DNA from 4 places in the Pseudomonas sp. HP_14 genome. Region 3 is predicted to be linked to each of the others. Evidence: predicted binding sites of a transcription regulator. Region 3 holds the regulator's gene; each other region holds the start of a gene.

Region 1 (4,893 bases), on a different contig from region 3:
CTACCGAAGTCACCGATGACTTCGCAGTGAGCGATGGCAGCCTTGAGGTCGGCCAGGCCTTTTTGCTCGATCTTCAGATCGCACTCAAGCATTTCCTTGGTGTGCTCACCGATCAAAATCTTGCCAAGATCTTGCAGGTTAGGCAGACCTTCGAGGAACAGGATGCGTTTGATGAGCTTGTCAGCGTGCTTCATCTCATCAATGGATTCGCGATATTCGTGTTTGCCCAGTTTATTCAGGCCCCAATCCTCGTACATGCGGGCATGCAGGAAGTATTGATTGATCGCGACCAGCTCGTTTCCGAGGATCCTGTTGAGATGCTGGATGACTGTAATGTCGCCTTTCATTTTTGAGGTCCTGCCGATGGCTTGTATATATAAAAGGCGAGTTTGATCCCCGGTTATTAGTCTGTCAAACCTAAGTTATTGAATAATAAGTGAAATTAAATAGGAATAAGAATGTTTGTGTTCCGCATCTTGGTGCTAAGCATTTGAATTACAGGCATAAAAAAACCGGACACGGGTCCGGTTCTTTGAATTCGGTTAAATCAGGCGGCTGAAAATTCTGCCGGATAGGCTAATGCTGCCTGGCTGCTCTGCAGCTCGGTGAGCGTATCGCGGACAACTTCTTTAGCGAGGCAGGCGCATTTTCCACATTTGGTGGCAACACCCAGTGATTCACGGACGTCTTTGTAGCTGCAGCAACCCTCGAAGATTGCATCTCGGATTTGACCGTCGGTAACACCTTGGCAGAGGCAGACATACATATATGAGAACCGTCGCTGTAATTTCTCGTTGCCGGGGATACTAATGTTAATGAGAATGCTTGTCAAAACTCATTGAGAAGGTTTCTCTCAGTGCCGACGAGTGGCAAAAAATACATTAAGCGATGCTTGGAACGTAACGAGGCCATCGCGAGCAAGCTCACTCCTACAGAAGACCGCGGTCTTCTGTAGGAGTGAGCTTGCTCGCGATGGCCTCAGTTAAATCAACGCAGGATTTTCAGTGTCGCCAATCAATCGCCGAAGTCTTCCCAGCCGCCCATCTGCTTCCAGCGGTTGACGATGCCGCAGAACAGCTCAGCGGTTTTCTCGGTGTCGTAACGCGCTGAGTGCGCTTCACGGCCGTCGAAATCAATACCGGCCGCCTGGCAGGCTTTGGCAAGCACTGTCTGGCCGTAAGCAAGGCCGGCCAGCGTGGCGGTATCAAAGCTGGAGAACGGGTGGAACGGGTTGCGCTTCATGTCCAGTCGCGCAACTGCGGCGTTCAGAAATCCGAGGTCAAAGCTTGCGTTGTGGCCAACCAGCACCGCACGCTTGCAGCCATTGGCCTTCAGGGCTTTGCGTACACCGCGGAAGATGTCGTTCAGTGCAGTTTCCTCACTGACAGCCATGCGCAAAGGGTGATCAAGCTTGATCCCGGTGAACTCAAGTGCAGCCGCTTCAATGTTGGCACCTTCGAACGGCTCGACACGGAAGAAGTGGGTGTGTTCCGGGAACACAAAACCGTCTTCGTCCATGCCAATCGTCACTGCGGCGATTTCCAGCAGGGCGTCGGTTGCACTATTGAAGCCACCGGTTTCTACATCGATGACGACAGGCAGGTAGCCGCGAAAACGGGCTGCCATCGGGTGGCGCGAACCGCCGCCTTGACCTTCCTGTTCGTCGTCGAAATGATCTTCACTCACGCGTGTTTCTCCAGCAGACGCCAGCGCAGTTTTTCACCGGCGCGTAGCGGTATTACGGACAGCTCGCCAAACGGCAGACTGGTGGGCGCGGTCCATTCTTCACGGACCAGCGTAATGGTGTCTTGAGGTGCAGGCAGGCCGTAGAACGCTGGACCGTGGACGCTGGCAAAGCCTTCCAGTTTGTCCAGTGCGTTACGTTGCTCGAAAGCTTCGGCGTACAACTCGATGGCGGCATAGGCGGTGTAGCAGCCGGCACATCCGCAGGCGTTTTCCTTGGCGTGCTGGGCATGCGGCGCCGAGTCGGTACCGAGGAAAAACTTGGTGCTGCCGCTGGTGGCAGCATCAAGCAGTGCTGTCTGGTGTGTATTGCGCTTGAGGATCGGCAAGCAATAGAAGTGCGGACGAATCCCGCCCACCAGCATGTGGTTGCGGTTGTAGAGCAAGTGGTGCGCAGTGATCGTCGCGCCGACATTGCTCGATGCCTGATTGACGAACTGCACGGCCTCGCCGGTGGTGATGTGTTCAAACACCACTTTGAGCGTCGGGAAACGCTCCACTACACGCGTCAGGTGCTCATCAATGAACATCTTCTCGCGATCAAACACGTCGATTTCACTGCGGGTCACTTCGCCGTGAACCAGAAGCGGCATGCCAACGTCGGCCATGGCTTCCAGGACCGGGAAGATCTTGTCGATGCTGGTTACGCCAGAATCGGAGTTGGTGGTCGCTCCGGCCGGGTACAACTTGGCGGCGTGGACAAAACCACTGGCTTTTGCCGTGCGGATATCCTCAGGCTGTGTCAGGTCGGTCAGGTAGAGCACCATCAGCGGCTCAAAGTGGCTCCCTGCCGGACGTGCAGCCAGGATGCGCTGACGATAAGCGTCGGCTTCCTGAGCGTTGCGAACGGGCGGTACCAGGTTAGGCATGATGATTGCGCGGCCAAAAGTGCGCGCAACGTCAGCAACGGTGTGGGGCAAAACAGCTCCATCGCGGAGGTGAATGTGCCAGTCGTCGGGACGCAAAAGGGTCAGGAGGTCGGACATTGGGGATTCCAGGCGGGTCAAACTCGCTGGGAATGCTACCGGAAAAGACTCTCTCAGGCACTCGCTATCAAGTTTTGTAGGAAGTTACCGATAGCCCGTTGTAGGAAGTCTTTTTTGTAATGCGGTAATTTTTTAGTGGAGCCTCCCGTGCGCCAGCGATATCTAGCCCTGCTCAGCGTGTTCGCCAGCTTCCCCGCCATGGCCATGACTTTCCAGACACGTCTGGAGAGCATCGAATGGAAAGTGGAAGGCGATCAGTTCGAGTGTCGCCTCAGCCAGCCCATCACCGATTTCGGTGCGGGTGAGTTCGTGCGCCGTGCGGGTGAGCAGGCGACGTTCCGGATCAAGTCGGCTGGCGGCATGTTGGGCGGTGGTTCGGCGACTTTGCTGGCTGCCGCTGCGCCATGGCAGCCAGGGCGCGGTGATATCAATCTGGGTTCGGTCAAGGTCAACAACGGTGAGTTTCCGTTCAGCAGCTCGCAGGTACAGGCCGGTCGGCTGATCAGTGGTCTGATGGAAGGCCGCAGCCCGGTTATCCGTCATTATTCTCGTGATGCGAGCGGTACTACAGAAGTGCGTCTGTTGCCGGTCAAGTTCAACAAAGCCTTCAGCGACTATCAATTGTGCGTCACCAAGCTGTTGCCAATGAATTACGATCAGGTCAAGCAAGGCGAAGTGGGCTTCCCGGGCGGTGGCATCGATCTGGACGCGCAGGCCAAGGCTCGCTTGCAAACGATCGTGGCCTATCTCAAGGCCGATCCGACGGTCAATCACATCGAACTGGACGGGCACTCTGATAACAGCGGTAATCGTCTGACCAATCGTGACTTGTCGCGACGTCGCGCCCTGGCCGTCATGGATTTCCTGAAGGCTCAAGGTATTCCCGAAGAGCAGATCACCTTGCGCTTCCATGGCGAGCGTTACCCGTTGGTGCCCAATACCAACAACGCCAATCGTGCGCGCAACCGCCGGGTAAACATCCATCTGGAGCGTATCGCACCCGATGAAAGACCTGCTCCGGTAGCCGTAAACTCCGCCCCTGCCAAGATCTGACGTCGGGTCGCCACTCGTCGCCAGGTCGACATAATCTGTCGCTTCATCGTCAGAAGCTGTCGCGCTACTGTAAATCACGTCATTTGAGCGGTAGAATCACCGGTTTTCCGTACAACCCGGTGGAGTGATGGCATGGCGGACGTAAACAAGGTAGTTCTCGCGTATTCCGGTGGCCTGGATACTTCGGTAATCCTCAAGTGGCTGCAGGACACGTATAACTGCGAAGTGGTGACTTTTACGGCTGACCTGGGTCAGGGCGAAGAAGTTGAACCAGCACGCGCCAAGGCAAAAGCCATGGGCGTCAAAGAGATCTACATCGACGACCTGCGCGAAGAGTTCGTGCGTGATTTCGTATTCCCGATGTTCCGCGCCAATACCGTTTACGAAGGCGAGTACCTGCTGGGTACTTCCATCGCTCGCCCGCTGATTGCCAAGCGTCTGATCGAGATTGCCAACGAAACCGGCGCTGATGCCATTTCCCACGGTGCTACCGGTAAAGGTAACGACCAGGTTCGTTTCGAGCTGGGTGCCTACGCACTGAAGCCTGGCGTAAAAGTGATTGCCCCTTGGCGTGAGTGGGACCTGTTGTCCCGCGAGAAGCTGATGGACTACGCCGAGAAGCACGCGATCCCGATCGAGCGTCACGGCAAGAAGAAATCCCCGTACTCCATGGATGCCAACCTGCTGCACATCTCCTATGAAGGCGGGGTGCTGGAAGACACCTGGACCGAGCACGAAGAAGACATGTGGCGTTGGACCGTGTCCCCTGAGAAGGCTCCGGACACCCCACAATATCTGGAACTGACTTACCGTAACGGCGACATCGTCGCGCTGGACGGCGTTGAGATGACTCCGGCCACCGTGCTGGCAACGCTGAACCGCATCGGCGGCGAGCACGGCATTGGTCGTCTGGACATCGTTGAAAACCGATACGTGGGCATGAAGTCCCGCGGCTGCTACGAGACGCCTGGTGGCACCATCATGCTGCGCGCTCACCGTGCCATTGAGTCGATCACACTGGACCGCGAAGTCGCTCACCTCAAGGATGAGTTGATGCCCAAGTACGCCAGCCTGATCTACACAGGTTACTGGTGGAGCCCTGAGCGTCAGA
Region 2 (4,893 bases), on a different contig from region 3:
ACGTACAGCACATCTATCGACCAACCGACATAGCGCAAATGGTCGAGTACCATGGCCAGCATCGCCAGCCACTTGAGCAAGTCCAGCGCCTTGTCGCGTCCGGGGAGGTAAGGCGGGTTCGACAGGTCCATATCTCTCCGGGAATAGGGGGGCGTTGGAGCGAGGCTTGCCCGCGAATCAGGCACCTCGATACAGCAGATACACCGCATTATCGTTCTTCGCGGGCAAGCCTCGCTCCAACGGTTTTGCTGCGATGCGATCTTCGCTACAGTGCGCAGCATAATCAATGACAAGGATTCGGCCATGACCGATAAAAGCCAGCAGTTTGCCAGTGATAACTATTCGGGCATTTGCCCTGAAGCCTGGGCTGCGATGGAACAGGCTAATCACGGCCATCAGCGCGCGTACGGCGATGACGAATGGACCGCGCGCGCCTCTGATCAATTCCGTAAATTATTTGAAACCGATTGCGAAGTGTTTTTTGCCTTCAACGGTACGGCCGCCAACTCCCTGGCGCTGTCGTCGCTGTGCCAGAGCTATCACAGCGTTATCTGTTCGGAAACGGCCCACGTAGAAACTGACGAATGCGGCGCTCCGGAGTTTTTCTCCAACGGCTCCAAGCTACTCACCGCACGCAGTGAACAGGGCAAACTGACGCCTGAGTCGATCCGCGAAGTGGCGCTCAAACGTCAGGATATTCACTACCCTAAACCTCGTGTTGTGACCCTGACCCAAGCCACCGAAGTCGGCAGTGTTTACCAGCCAGAAGAACTCAAGGCGATCAGCGCAACCTGCAAAGAGTTGAATCTGAATCTGCACATGGACGGCGCGCGGTTCGCTAATGCCTGTGCTTTTCTGGGGTGTTCTCCGGCAGAGCTGACCTGGAAGTCGGGCGTTGACGTGCTGTGCTTTGGTGGCACCAAGAACGGCATGGCGGTGGGCGAGGCGATTCTGTTCTTCAACCATAAGCTGGCTGAAGATTTTGACTACCGCTGCAAGCAGGCCGGGCAACTGGCGTCGAAGATGCGCTTCCTGTCAGCCCCTTGGGTTGGGTTGCTGGAAGGTGATGCCTGGCTCAAACACGCCAATCATGCCAACCATTGCGCGCAACTGCTGGCGTCGCTGGTTCAGGACATCCCGGGCGTTGAACTGATGTTCCCGGTGCAGGCCAATGGTGTGTTCCTGCAATTGTCAGAACCTGCCATCGCAGCACTGACGGCTAAAGGCTGGCGCTTCTATACCTTCATCGGCAACGGCGGTGCACGCTTCATGTGCTCGTGGGACACCGAGGAAGAGCGCGTGCGCGAGCTGGCGGCGGATATCCGGTTGGTGATGGGGGCTTAAATCGCGATGCAATTCCGGTAGGAGCCAACTTGTTGGCGAGGCTGGCGATACGGTGTGTCAGCTGCGCCGCCTCGCGAACAAGTTCGCTCCTACCTGTGTATTCGAATCAGTTCTGCGCAATCGTCCTGGAAATCGCATCCACCGTTGCATCGACCTGCTCCCGGCAGCGGTCTAGTTCCAGCTGGTGCTGCTGCTTGAGTTCGATTTGCTGCGAGCACAGGTTCAAGGCCGCCAGTACCAGCAAGCGGTCGCCGATCAGGGTCGGGTATTTGCGTTTGGTATCGGCCAGCGATGCGCGGAGCAATGCGGTGGCTTGCTGCAAGGTTTGCTCTTCACCGGCAGGCGCTTTGATCGAATAGTCGTTGCCGAGAATCGAAACGACTGTCACCCCGTTTCTGTCAGTGCTCATGCGCTGACTGCGCTTGCGCTGGTCGCACGGTCAACAAGGGCTTGAATGCGCGCAGCAGTGGCGCCTTGTTTCTCTTCCTGCTCCATCAGGCTCAGTTGCAGACTGTCGTTGTCATCCCTGGCTTGGGCCAGCTCTGTGCTGAGCTGAGTGTTCGTGTTCTGCAACTGCTGGTTCTGTTGCACCAGGTCAGTGACAAGTTGTTCCAACTGGCTAAGGGATGCTTCCAACATTTTGATTTCTCAAGCAAATTTCAACGGGCGCACACCTTAAAGAAAAGTCACTGCGCATACCAGTTAAGCCACTTAAATAACGGCGTTTTGGCGCGCTGGCGTCCTCCCTGAAGGCAAGTGCATAAACAGGCCCTGTTGACTGTGATTTGACGATCTGGTTCCTGCTGCTCGTCAGTCCGGCTCGACCGAGGAAACAGATGGCCTCCGATATTCCGGAATTTTCAGACCAAAGCCCCGTAAACGTTACCTTTCAATGACTTGCATGGCATTACGCCGCATTTCAAAAAGACTGCGACTTTCTGCCGCGTCTCAATTTGAGATCGCTCACCTCAAGACTTCCGCCCATCGACCGATAGGCATGGAATCGCAAGCGCTTTAAATCTCCTATTCGCAGGGAATGCTCCTCCTTTTCTGGAAAAAAACATGTCATTACGAAAAATGAACATCGCTCCGCGCGCGTTCCTCGGGTTTGCCTTGATCGGCACGCTGATGCTTATCCTTGGCGTATTTGCGTTGACACAGATGAGCAAGATCCGCACCGCGGGTGACCAGGTTGCGCAGAACAGCGTGCCCAGCATTCAGAGCCTGAACGGGCTGACTGTGGCGGGTATTCGTATGCGGGTTCTGTCCTATCGCTTGCTGACCAATCGCGAACAGGACGTTCAGGACAAGACCATCGAATTGTTCGCCGTGCGCAACAAACAGATCAGCGATGCCCAGGCGGTTTATGAAAAACTGATCGAGTCCCCGGAGGAGAAAGCAGCCTACAACGAGTTTGTGCAGTTGTTGGGCGAGTACCGCCAAATCGAAGCGCGCGTCATCGCCTTGAGCCGTGCAGGCAAGGTCGATGAGATGGCCAGGCTGCTCAATGCGGAGTCAGCATCCAACTCCGACAAGATGAATGTGGTCCTGGCCAGGCTGGCCGACCTCAACACCAAGCAATTGACTAACACCAATCAGGCGGCTGCCGACGAATATTCGTCAGCGTTCAATCTGGTCGTCGGCCTGCTGATCGTCGCCACCGTCCTGACCATGCTGTTCGCCTGGTTGCTGACCAAGAGCATTACCCTGCCGATCAGTTCTGCGCTTGAAGCGGCAGAGACCATCGCCGAGGGCAATCTGACTCGTCCGATCAAAGTCGATGGCACAGACGAAGCCGGTCGTTTGCTGGCTGCCATGCAGAAAATGCAGGAAAAGCTGCGTGACACATTGACCCGCATTTCCGGTTCCGCCACCCAGCTAGCCTCTGCTGCTGAAGAGCTGAACGCGGTCACCGACGAGAGCGCTCGTGGGCTCTCGAAACAGAACAACGAAATTGAACAAGCCGCCACGGCTGTCAACGAGATGACCAGCGCCGTGGAAGAAGTGGCGCGTAACGCGGTCAGTACTTCCGAAGCCTCGAAAAACGCCACTGCGTCGGCGGGCGACGGTCGTGATCTGGTTCAGGAAACAGTGAATGCCATCGAGCGCATGAGCGGTGATGTGCAAAGCACTGCGGACCTGATCGGTAATCTGGCTGAGGAGTCCCGTGACATCGGCAAAGTGCTTGATGTGATTCGCGGTCTCGCCGACCAGACCAACCTGCTGGCCCTTAACGCCGCCATTGAAGCTGCGCGTGCGGGTGAAGCAGGCCGTGGCTTTGCTGTGGTGGCTGACGAAGTGCGTGCTCTGGCGCATCGCACTCAGCAGTCGACCAGCGAAATCGAGCGCATGATCGGCAGCATTCAAGGTGGCACTGAGCAGGCTGTCAGCTCAATGCGCAACAGTACCGAGCGTGCCGAATCGACCCTGAACATCGCCAAAGGCGCAGGCCTGGCGCTGGACACCATCAACACCGCCGTGGTCGAAATCAACGAGCGCAACCTGGTGATCGCCAGTGCCGCGGAAGAGCAGGCTCAAGTTGCTCGTGAAGTGGACCGCAACCTGGTCAACATCCGCGACCTGTCGGCCCAGTCTTCCGACGGTGCAGCACAGACCAGCGCTGCAAGTGGTGAGCTGACGCGTCTGGCGGTTGACCTGAACAGCATGGTTTCAAGGTTTAGTTTGTAACAAGCTTTGAGTTCGTTGGAGCGCCTCCCGCTCGCTCCAACTTAACCACGTACTCCGGTAGGAGCGAACTTGTTCGCGAGATGTTTGTAAGGACGATGAATAATTCGCCTGCCGAGCCGCCTCGCGAACAAGTTCGCTCCTACCGGTATCAATCGCCCAGCGATCAATACTCGATCCGCACATCCCCCTTCGGAATGCTGCAGCACGACAGGATGTAGCCTTCGGCTTCGTCTTCTTCGGTGATCCCGCCGTTGTGCTCCATTTCTACTTCGCCGCTGAGCTTCATTACCTTGCAGGTCCCGCAGATGCCCATACCGCACGCTTTGGGGATCATCAGGCCGAGCTTGGCGGCGGCGGCGTGAACGGTTTCGCCCGGTGCCACGCGGATGCTCTTGCCGGTGTCGGTGAATTCCACCTGGTGCAGATCCGAGGCATCGACTTCCGGTGCTTCAGCAGCGATTTCGGCTTGTTCCACAGCATCGGCACGGGCTTCGGGAGGTGTCGCGCCGAACGATTCCTCATGGTATTGCGCCATGTTGAAACCGTTGGCTTCCAGCAGGCGTTTGACGGCCGTCATGTACGGTGTAGGGCCGCAGCAGAACACCTCGCGCTCCATGAAGTCCGGTGCCATCAACTCAAGCATCTTCTGATTCAGATACCCGCGATAACCCGCCCAGGGTTCGCCAAGGCCGTGCTTCTCGCAGATCAGGTGCAGGCTGAAGTTGTCGATCCGCGACGCCATGTGCTCCAGCTCGCGGTGATAAATGATGTCTTTTGGCGAGCGGGCGCTGTGCACGAACACCATATCGACGTTGGCGTTGGTGTCGTAGAACCAGCGTGCCATGGACATCACCGGCGTGA
Region 3 (4,893 bases):
GGGCGCTGGCGCGGCTGCCGGTTTGGCCGCTGCAGCCGGAGCAGGCTTGGCCGCCGGTGCTGCTGGCTTGGCAGGCGCAGACACGGCCGCAGCAGGTGCAGCAACCGCCGCAGCTACGTCAGGCTCGAACTTGCCTTTGCCATGCAACTCGTCAAGCAGTGCTTCAAATTCGTTATCGGAGATTTCGTCGCCTTTACCGGCCGGCGCGCTGGCAGCAGGTGCCGCCGCAGCAGGTGCAGGAGCCGCTGCGGCGGAAGGATCGAACGAACCCTTGCCGTGCAGCTGATCGAGCAACGCTTCGAATTCATCGTCGGTGATGTCGCCGCTTTCCGCTTTGCCAGCGGGTGCGGCAGCTGGAGCGACGGCAGCAGGCGCTGCACTGTCTGCAGCAAACTGGCCTTTGCCGTGTAACTGATCGAGCAGCGATTCGAATTCCGAATCGGTGATCTCATCGGATGCCGCTGCGCCAGTGGTCGGCGCGGCAGCAGCCGCTGGCTGCTCTTTCGCGGAATTGAGCTGATCAAGCAAGTGCTCGAATTCGGTATCAGTGATCTCGTCTGAAGCGGCTTCAGCGGCAGCTTCAACAGGTGCCTCTTCTACTTCTTCCAAGGCTTCAGCCGCAGGAGCTTCGTCAGCCGATGCTGGCTCAGCCAGCCGCGCCAGTGCCGCGAGCAGTTCCGGTGTAGCCGGAGTGACTTCGCTACGTTCGCGCACCTGGCTGAACATCGCGTTGACCGCATCCAGCGCTTCCAGGACCACGTCCATCAATTCCGAATCAACGCGACGCTCACCCTTACGCAGGATGTCGAAGACGTTCTCGGCGATGTGGCAGCACTCCACCAGCTCATGGAGCTGGAGGAAGCCGGCGCCCCCTTTTACAGTGTGAAAACCGCGAAAAATTGCATTGAGCAGATCTGCGTCATCCGGTCGGCTTTCCAGCTCGACCAACTGTTCAGACAACTGCTCCAGAATTTCGCCGGCCTCTACCAGAAAATCCTGAAGGATCTCTTCATCGGCGCCGAAGCTCATTGGGGTGCTCCCTAAAATTAACCGTCAACAGACCAGACTTAGAAGCCCAGGCTCGATAGCAGATCGTCTACATCGTCCTGTCCGGACACAACGTCTTCCCGTTTATCGGCATGAATCTGCGGACCTTCACCCTGTTTGAGATGTTTTTGTGGATCTTTTTCTGCGCGGATGGATTCGTCGTCATGTTCGATGCCCGCAAAGCGGTCGACATGACTGGCCATGAGCACCAGTTTGAGCAGATTGCTCTCCACTTCAGTGACCAATTGCGTGACGCGCTTGATCACTTGACCGGTAAGGTCCTGGAAGTCCTGAGCCAGCAGAATATCGTTGAGGTGGGAGGAAACCTTCTGGGTATCCTGTTCGCTGCGCGTCAAGAAACCATCGACACGCCGCGCCAGCTCACGAAACTCTTCTGCGCCGACTTCACGGCGCATGAAGCGCCCCCAGTCAGCACTCAAGGCCTTGGCCTCATCGTTCAGACTATGGATCAGCGGGGTGCTTTCCTCGACCAGATCCATGGTGCGGTTAGCTGCGTTTTCCGTAAGCCTGACAACATACGACAGGCGTTCGGTGGCATCCGTGATCTGGGACACTTCTTCAGCTTGCGGCATGTTCGGGTCAATTTGAAAATTGACGATCGCACTGTGCAGCTCGCGAGTCAGCTTGCCGATCTCTTGATAGAGACCGCGATCCCGAGCCTGGTTAAGCTCGTGGATCAATTGCACCGCGTCGCCGAAACGGCCTTTTTCAAGGCTCGTCACCAGCTCGCTAGCGTGTTTCTTCAGGGTCGCTTCAAACTCGCCCATTGACGTTTCGTTGTTCTCCATAGAGCCCTCGCGGCATACATCAGCTATTGACGCGCTCGAAGATCTTGTCGATCTTTTCTTTCAGCGCCTGAGCCGTGAATGGCTTGACGACATAACCATTGACGCCGGCCTGAGCCGCTTCAATGATCTGGTCGCGCTTGGCTTCTGCGGTCACCATCAACACCGGCAGGTGCTTGAGGCGCTCATCGGCACGTACTTTACGCAGCAGGTCGATACCGGTCATGCCAGGCATGTTCCAGTCCGTTACCAGAAAGTCAAAAGAACCGCTTTCCAGCATCGGCAACGCGGTAAGCCCGTCATCGGCTTCGGACGTGTTGGTGAAGCCCAGATCACGTAGCAGGTTTTTAATGATCCGCCGCATCGTTGAGAAGTCATCAACGATGAGGATTTTCATGTTCTTGTCCAATTCGACCTCCAAGCAGTCTTTGACGCGTTCAGCACCTGAACGCGCTGTTCAATCAATACCGGCACAGCTCACATCGGCTGTGCGAAAACGACGACGGGCTTGGTATATCAACAACTATGGAAACCGCACAGCAAATCCACGGGCTGCATTAAAGCTATTGCTTCTACAGTCCGTGGAGCGAAATACCTGTACGGCTCCAGCCTTGTCCACTGTCCCACGTAACGCTTTGCACAGCCTGCTCACACGCGACACGCCATCACCAAGGACGCATACCGCCTGTCAACGCGCTCGCCACTCTCCCAAACGCCCCCGCAAACGAGCGGCGCACTGGCTGTGTAACTGGCTGACTCGCGATTCACTGACCCCCAGGACCTCACCGATTTCCTTGAGGTTCAGCTCCTCGTCATAGTACAGCGCCAAGACCAGACGTTCACGCTCAGGCAAGTTGGCAATTGCATCTGCCAACGCAGCCTGGAAGCGTTCATCCTCCAGGTCGCGCGACGGCTCAAGCGAACCGCTTGCGCCATCCTCATGCAGCCCTTCATGTTCGCCGTCCTGTAGCAGGTCGTCAAAACTGAAGAGGCGACTGCCCAAGGTATCGTTCAAAATCCCGTAATAATCATCGAGACTCAATTGGAGTTCGGCCGCAACTTCGTGATCTTTAGCGTCGCGACCTGTTTTAGCTTCAATTGAGCGAATTGCGTCACTGACCATGCGCGTATTGCGGTGAACAGAGCGTGGCGCCCAGTCCCCTTTGCGCACTTCATCAAGCATCGCACCGCGAATACGAATCCCGGCATAAGTCTCGAAACTCGCGCCCTTGGTGCAATCGTACTTGGTGGACACTTCCAGCAAGCCGATCATGCCCGCCTGAATCAGGTCTTCGACCTGAACACTGGCTGGCAGACGCGCCAGCAAGTGGTACGCAATGCGCTTGACCAGCGGAGCATACCGCTCGATCAACTCATATTGCGAGTTTCTGGAAGCCTTGCTGTACATCTGGTAGCCGCTCGCGGTCATTGAACAGGCCCTGCGCTTGTCTGGTAAACCAGTCGCTCGACGAAGAACTCAAGATGCCCGCGAGGGTTGGCAGGCAGTGGCCAGGTATCGACCTTCTGCGCAATAGCCTTGAACGCCAGTGAGCATTTAGAGCGTGGGAAAGCTTCGTATACGGCACGTTGCTTCTGGACGGCCTTGCGAACACATTCGTCGTAAGGCACGGCGCCAACATATTGCAAGGCAACGTCAAGGAAACGGTCGGTCACCTTGGTCAGCTTGGCAAACAGGTTGCGACCTTCCTGCGGACTCTGGGCCATGTTGGCCAGAACCCGGAAACGGTTCATGCCGTAGTCGCGATTGAGCAGCTTGATCAGCGCGTAGGCGTCGGTGATCGAAGTAGGCTCGTCACAGACCACCAGCAACACTTCCTGAGCAGCGCGGACGAAGCTGACCACTGACTCGCCAATCCCGGCTGCGGTGTCAATCACCAGCACATCCAGATTGTCGCCAATGTCGCTGAACGCCTGGATCAGGCCGGCATGTTGCGCCGGGCTCAGATGAACCATGCTCTGGGTGCCGGAAGCGGCAGGCACGATTCGAATCCCGCCCGGACCTTGCAACAAAACGTCGCGAAGCTCACAACGGCCCTCGATCACATCAGCAAGGGTGCGTTTAGGCGTCAGGCCAAGAAGGACATCGACATTCGCCAGGCCAAGGTCGGCGTCCAGCAGCATGACGCGCCGGCCGAGCTCGGCCAAGGCCAGCGAAAGATTCACTGACACGTTAGTCTTACCGACGCCACCCTTGCCGCCGGTCACCGCGATCACCTGTACGGGATGCATGCTGCCCATGTTATTTCTTTACCTTGTCTTGCGTAGACCGTAGCCAGATTGCGGGCGACACGCTCAGTGAAGAGCCATGCCGGGCAGACCATCGATGCAGGTAACGTCCAATAGTTCGCTTCACTTAACCGACCCGTTTGTTGGGGTTGTGGTAAAGGTCGGCGAACATGTCCGCCATGGCCTCTTCGCTTGGCTCTTCTTGCATCTGCACATTGACCGCACGCGACACCAGTTGGTGCCTGCGAGGCAGGTGAAGATCATCAGGAATTCGTGGGCCATCAGTCAGATAGGCCACTGGCAGCTCATGACTGATCGCAAGGCTGAGCACCTCACCCAGGCTGGCAGTTTCGTCCAGCTTGGTCAGGATGCATCCCGCCAGACCACAGCGCTTGTAGCTGTGATAGGCCGCAGTGAGCACCTGTTTCTGGCTGGTGGTTGCCAGTACCAGATAATTACGAGACTTGATGCCGCGCCCTGCCAGACTTTCCAGCTGCATGCGCAACGCCGGATCACTGGCTTGCAGGCCGGCGGTATCGATCAACACGACACGCTTGCGCAGCAGCGGATCAAGCGCCTGCGCCAGCGACTGGCCAGGATCGACATGAGTCACCGGCACATTGAGGATGCGACCCAATGTCTTGAGTTGCTCCTGAGCACCGATACGGAAACTGTCCATGCTGACCAAAGCGATATTCTGTGCGCCGTACTTGAGTACGTAGCGCGCCGCCAGCTTGGCGAGCGTGGTGGTCTTGCCCATGCCGGCAGGGCCGACCATGGCAATCACACCACC
Region 4 (4,893 bases), on a different contig from region 3:
TGCCGCCGGGTGCCTGATAAGCCTGCAGGGTTTTGCGCAATTCGGCTTCGCGGGCCAACGCGGGCGCTTGTAATTGGCCGCCCTGACTGGCGACCACATCGATCAACTCCAGCATGTGATCGCCGGATTTGAGCAGTACTGCAATCAGACCTGCATCGGCGGCGACACTGCCTTCACGCAAGCGATCAAGCACGTCTTCGACGATGTGCGTGAAGCTGACGATAGGGTCCAGGCCAAACAGGCCGGCAGAGCCCTTGATGGTATGCGCCGCACGGAATATCGCGCCGATGGCGTCATCATTGCCAGGTTCGCTCTCCAGCTGCAGCAATGACTCTTCCATCGCCTCCAACAGCTCGCGAGCCTCGACGATGAACGTTTGTAATGCCTGATCGAGGTTAATGCTCACGTACAGTTCCTTGTCGTGTCGGCCATGGCGGCCGGGCGTGCCGGGTTAAACCGACGGGCCCAGGCCACTCAATTGCAGGGTTTCCAGTACAGCTTTGCTATGCCCGGTCAGCGTCAACGCGGTCCCGGCACGGGAGGCCTCACGGGTGACCATGATCAGCAGTTGCAGGCCCGCGCCGTCCATTTCGGTGATCTGCGACAGATCGATCTGCATCTGCGGCGTCGCGCCCAGCTTCGGCAGCAATTGGGCGGACAATTCCGAGGCGGTATAGATGGTCAGCTCACCGTCGATGTTCACGTGTGCCGTGTCATTGAGTATTTCGCATGCAAGCGGCATCGCTACCTCCCGGGTATCAGCATCAAGTAGCAGGCAATCAGGGCAGAATCAGTTTGGAAACCGCTGCGAGCATCTGCGCAGGCTGGAACGGCTTGACGACCCAGGCCTTGGCGCCAGCAGCCTGGCCTTCCATTTTTTTCGATTCCTGAGATTCGGTGGTGAGCATGATGATCGGCGTGAATTTATAGCTGGGTAACTTCTTCACCTCTTTGACGAAGGTGATGCCATCCATGTTAGGCATGTTCACGTCGCTGATGATCAAGTGCACTTTCTGACCGTTGAGCTTGCTCAGTGCGTCTCGGCCGTCGCTTGCTTCGATAACGTCATAACCTGCGCTTTTCAGTGCGATGCCGACCACTTGTCGAACGCTGCTGGAGTCGTCGACGACCAATATGTTTTTAGCCATGTGGCTCTCCTAAAAAAAGGTTATTTCTTGTGAATTCTGTTGTCCGGCGCTGCTGCCGTGATGCGTGTTGCGCTGCTCGTCGGTGGCGTAGGTTGCTTCCATACGTGCGAGCCAGCTGCGTGCATCAATCGCCACTGCCTGATCAGGTGCCTGTGTCGCCTGCTGCAAATGCGCGTGCAGGTCGTCAATGTTGTCCCGAACGTGAACCAGTATCTGGCTGACCCGATCCTGAAATTGCAGGCTGACCAGCACCTCAGTCATTTCGTCGCGGATACCGAAGCTTTCCTGTTGAAGCATTTCGGCAGACTCAGCGAGGCGCTCGGTCACGCTCTTGAAGCGCTCCAATACACGCTGAATAGTGTTTTCAGAATTCACTACCGAGTTGCTGTCCAGGTCCGCGCCACTGGAAGCAGCCTGCACCAGTTGGTTAATGGCACTGTTGATGATGTCGACCTTGGCGGACATCTGCTGACCGGTCTCACTGGACTTGCTCGACAGGCTGCGTACGGCGTCGGCAACCACGGCAAAACCACGACCTGCTTCGCCAGCGCGTGCGGCTTCGATGGCTGCGTTGAGGGCCAACAGGTTGGTTTGCGCAGCAATGGCCGCGACATCCGCCGCCATGGTGCGCAACTCGCCGGTGTAGGCGGTGAGGTTGCGAACCTGAGCGAGGGTTTCGTCGCGGCTGGTCTGTGTGGCCTTGAGGGAGTTGATCACCTGCACCAGGTCGTTGTCGCTTTGTGCGAGAACCTGCAATGCGCCATCGTTGTTTTGCCCACCCAGGTCACCCGCCGCATGTTGCGACGCATGCACCGTTTCCTGAAGTCGCGAGGAAATACCGGTGAAGCGACCGGTCAGGGTCACAATGGCGGTTTCGGTCTGTTGCCGCGAGCTTTCTACCTGCTTGGCCCAGATGGGCATTGCGCCGAGCAAGACTTCGTTGATCTGGGCATTCGATTGCAGCGATGCGCCTTCAGCCGCTTGCTGATGATGCAAGGCTGTCGCCTGGGCGATGGCCAGCAGTTTGCGATTTTGACTGGCGGCAGCGAAGAGGCCCGTGGCGACGCCAGCAGCCAGTACGGCAGCGCTTAAACCAATGTTCAATTGGGTCGGTGCTGACAGCAAAAGTGCTGCGCATCCTGCTACTGCAGGCACCAGTGGAAACCAGAGGAAGAGCGTTTGGCGGTCTTGACCAGGAGAACTACCGTTTTGGCTCGGCGTCATGGTTCGTTCCTTGAACTGCTACAAAGGATGATTTGCGAATATCTGGTTATCTGCTAGTACGACTGAGACTTTAGTCACATTTATGACGCCAATCGTCGGGCAATCGGACAGGCACACACCTCATTCGAGTGGCTTTTTCTGACGACCTTGTTTTTTTGATGTGTGTTTTGCCTTTATTTACGGGGGTTTCCCTGATTTGGGGTCAGGAAAAAGCGTAGCAGCGCAATTTCAAACACGGAAATATTTTGTCGTTAATAGACGGAACTATTTTTGGTTTTGTTGTCACGCAAGCTGCCTGATTTTTGTAAGAACTGCCGCAGGCCTTGTAGGAGCCAACTTGTTGGCGAGACGGAATTTCTGACGACGCAGGTCCGACGTCTCGCCAACAAGTTGGCTCCTACAGGTCCTGTGGTGTCTGTCCCATCAACCAGGTGGTGTTACCGCGCGTCCACCGGGCGGCCCCATAACTCCATCACGTAGTCGACAAAGCTGCGTAGTTTGGGCGACCTGTAGCGATCCCGGGGGTAAAGCAGATTCATCGGGCGACACGGCAACTGGTAATCAGGGAGCAGGGCAACTAGCCTGCCATCTGCCATGTCTTCGCGCACCAGCGCATCAGGCATCATCACGATCCCCGCTCCGGCGCGAGCTGCCTTGTGCAGGCCAGCGGAGGTATTCATCGTGATCGGCCCGCTGACCGGAACCAGCACCTCACCATCCGCACCCGTCAAACGCCAATGCTTTTCAACCGAACTCCAGTCGTCACCTGCCGGGTAGGCAAATGCCAGGCAGTCATGTTGCTGCAGGTCCATAGGCGCAAGAGGAGTGCCCCTGCGCTGCAGGTACGAGGGGGCAGCGCACAGGGTCAGTGTGTAATCCAGCAGGGGGCGGGCCACCAGGCTTGAGGTGTGGACAGGGCCAAGACGGATAGCAGCGTCGAAACCCTGGCCGATCAAGTCCATGCGCTCGTTACTCCAGACAATGTCGAGCTTGATTTGCGGGTAGCGGCGAATGAACTCGCTGAGCGCCGGGGCGAGGCTTTCCGAGCCGAACGTGAAGGGTGCAGTGATCCGTAATGTCCCTTGGGGCGTGTCCTGAGACTGCGCGGCCAGTTGCTCCGAGTCCGCCACCAGCGCCAGCACGTCGACACAGCGTTGGTAGTACGTTGCACCGAACTCTGTCAGCCCCTGACGCCGGGTCGTACGTTTCAGCAGGCTTACCCCCAGCCTTTGTTCAAGCGCCCGCAGATGGTTGCCGACCATCGTGGTCGACATGCCGCATTCCAGCGCCGCGGCCGTCATGCTGCCTGTCTCGACCACTTTCACAAAAACCGACATTGCCTGGAGTAAGTCCATTATCAAGCCTGACTTTAAAATGATTTAAGAAATTGGCCGTTTATCCAGCTCAGGTTGCTAACGATACTGGAAAAAACCACGCCTGAGATGGAGTTTCACATCATGACCGCCACTTGCCTGATGACCACGTATCAACCCCTTGCGCTGAGCTTTGTTCGCGGTCTGGGTACTCGCGTGTGGGACGATACTGGCCGCGAATATCTGGATGCGGTGGCGGGTGTGGCGGTCACCAATGTGGGGCATTCCCATCCCCGTTTGGTAGCAGCTATCAGCGAGCAGGCGAGTCTGCTGATACACACTTCGAACCTCTACAGCATTCAGTGGCAGCAGCTACTGGCCGAGAAGCTGACCCGGCTGGCGGGTATGGACAAGGCGTTTTTCAATAACTCCGGCGCAGAAGCCAACGAGACCGCGCTGAAACTGGCCCGGCTCTATGCATGGCACAAGGGGATCGAAAAGCCGTTGGTGGTGGTGATGGACAACGCCTTCCATGGCCGCACACTCGGGACCTTGTCGGCCAGTGATGGTCCGGCGGTGCGGCTAGGGTTCAATTCGTTGCCCGGTGACTTCGTCAAAGTGCCTTTTGGCGATCTGCCGGCATTGGACAAAGTGTGCCAGGCCTACGGCAATCGCATCACGGCGATTCTGCTGGAGCCGATCCAGGGCGAAAGTGGTGTTCAGTTAGCCCCGCCGGGTTACTTGAAGGCACTGCGGGAGCTGTGCAGTCGGCGTGCCTGGTTGCTGATGCTGGACGAGATTCAAACCGGTATGGGCCGTACCGGGCAATGGTTTGCTTTCCAGCACGAAGGCATCGTGCCGGACGTGATGACGTTGGCCAAGGGGCTAGCCAATGGTGTTCCGATCGGAGCCTGTCTGGCACGGGGCAAAGCGGCGCAGTTGTTTACGCCGGGCAGCCACGGCAGCACCTTCGGAGGAAACCCTCTGGCGTGTCGGGCAGGCTGCACAGTAGTGGATATTCTCAATGAGCAGCATCTGCTGAGTAACGCCCGTCAGCAAGGTGAGCGGCTACTTGCCGGCTTGCGGGCGGCCCTGAGTGAACACCCGGATGTGCTGGCAATTCGTGGCAAGGGGTTGATGGTGGGCATTGAGCTGAACCGGTCCTTGCCGAATCTCGCAGCGATTGCTGCCCAAGAGCACGGCCTGTT

What was found. Region 3 encodes FliA, which starts transcription of late flagellar genes. Its sites were predicted from a motif close to CTAAAGTTTNNNNNNNNNNNGCCGNTAA; they were not measured.
Region 1: the regulator FliA is predicted to act here: its motif matches at 2,796-2,823, upstream of ACYASS_RS06435 (flagellar protein MotY).
Region 2: the regulator FliA is predicted to act here: its motif matches at 2,312-2,339, upstream of ACYASS_RS16865 (methyl-accepting chemotaxis protein).
Region 4: the regulator FliA is predicted to act here: its motif matches at 2,419-2,446, upstream of ACYASS_RS11865 (methyl-accepting chemotaxis protein).

Annotation. Positions count from the first base shown of each region.
Region 1 covers NZ_JBTOQI010000006.1:100,600-105,492, forward strand. The annotation lists gene bfr (bacterioferritin) at 1-347, opposite strand, end outside; gene ACYASS_RS06420 (bacterioferritin-associated ferredoxin) at 548-766, opposite strand; gene rnt (ribonuclease T) at 1,015-1,686, opposite strand; gene pyrC (dihydroorotase) at 1,683-2,729, opposite strand; gene ACYASS_RS06435 (flagellar protein MotY) at 2,877-3,782, shown strand; gene ACYASS_RS06440 (argininosuccinate synthase) at 3,915-4,893, shown strand, end outside.
Region 2 covers NZ_JBTOQI010000024.1:33,213-38,105, forward strand. The annotation lists gene ACYASS_RS16845 (TraX family protein) at 1-131, opposite strand, end outside; gene ACYASS_RS16850 (threonine aldolase family protein) at 304-1,344, shown strand; gene ACYASS_RS16855 (cell division protein ZapA) at 1,451-1,753, opposite strand; gene ACYASS_RS16860 (hypothetical protein) at 1,750-1,983, opposite strand; gene ACYASS_RS16865 (methyl-accepting chemotaxis protein) at 2,407-4,032, shown strand; gene gbcB (glycine-betaine demethylase subunit GbcB) at 4,196-4,893, opposite strand, start outside.
Region 3 covers NZ_JBTOQI010000033.1:46,515-51,407, forward strand. The annotation lists gene ACYASS_RS17885 (chemotaxis protein CheA) at 1-1,029, opposite strand, end outside; gene ACYASS_RS17890 (protein phosphatase CheZ) at 1,068-1,856, opposite strand; gene ACYASS_RS17895 (chemotaxis response regulator CheY) at 1,876-2,250, opposite strand; gene fliA (RNA polymerase sigma factor FliA) at 2,542-3,282, opposite strand; gene fleN (flagellar synthesis regulator FleN) at 3,279-4,112, opposite strand; gene flhF (flagellar biosynthesis protein FlhF) at 4,228-4,893, opposite strand, start outside.
Region 4 covers NZ_JBTOQI010000013.1:7,055-11,947, forward strand. The annotation lists gene ACYASS_RS11850 (chemotaxis protein CheA) at 1-406, opposite strand, end outside; gene ACYASS_RS11855 (STAS domain-containing protein) at 452-742, opposite strand; gene ACYASS_RS11860 (response regulator) at 780-1,148, opposite strand; gene ACYASS_RS11865 (methyl-accepting chemotaxis protein) at 1,158-2,372, opposite strand; gene ACYASS_RS11870 (LysR family transcriptional regulator) at 2,810-3,727, opposite strand; gene ACYASS_RS11875 (acetylornithine/succinylornithine family transaminase) at 3,830-4,893, shown strand, end outside.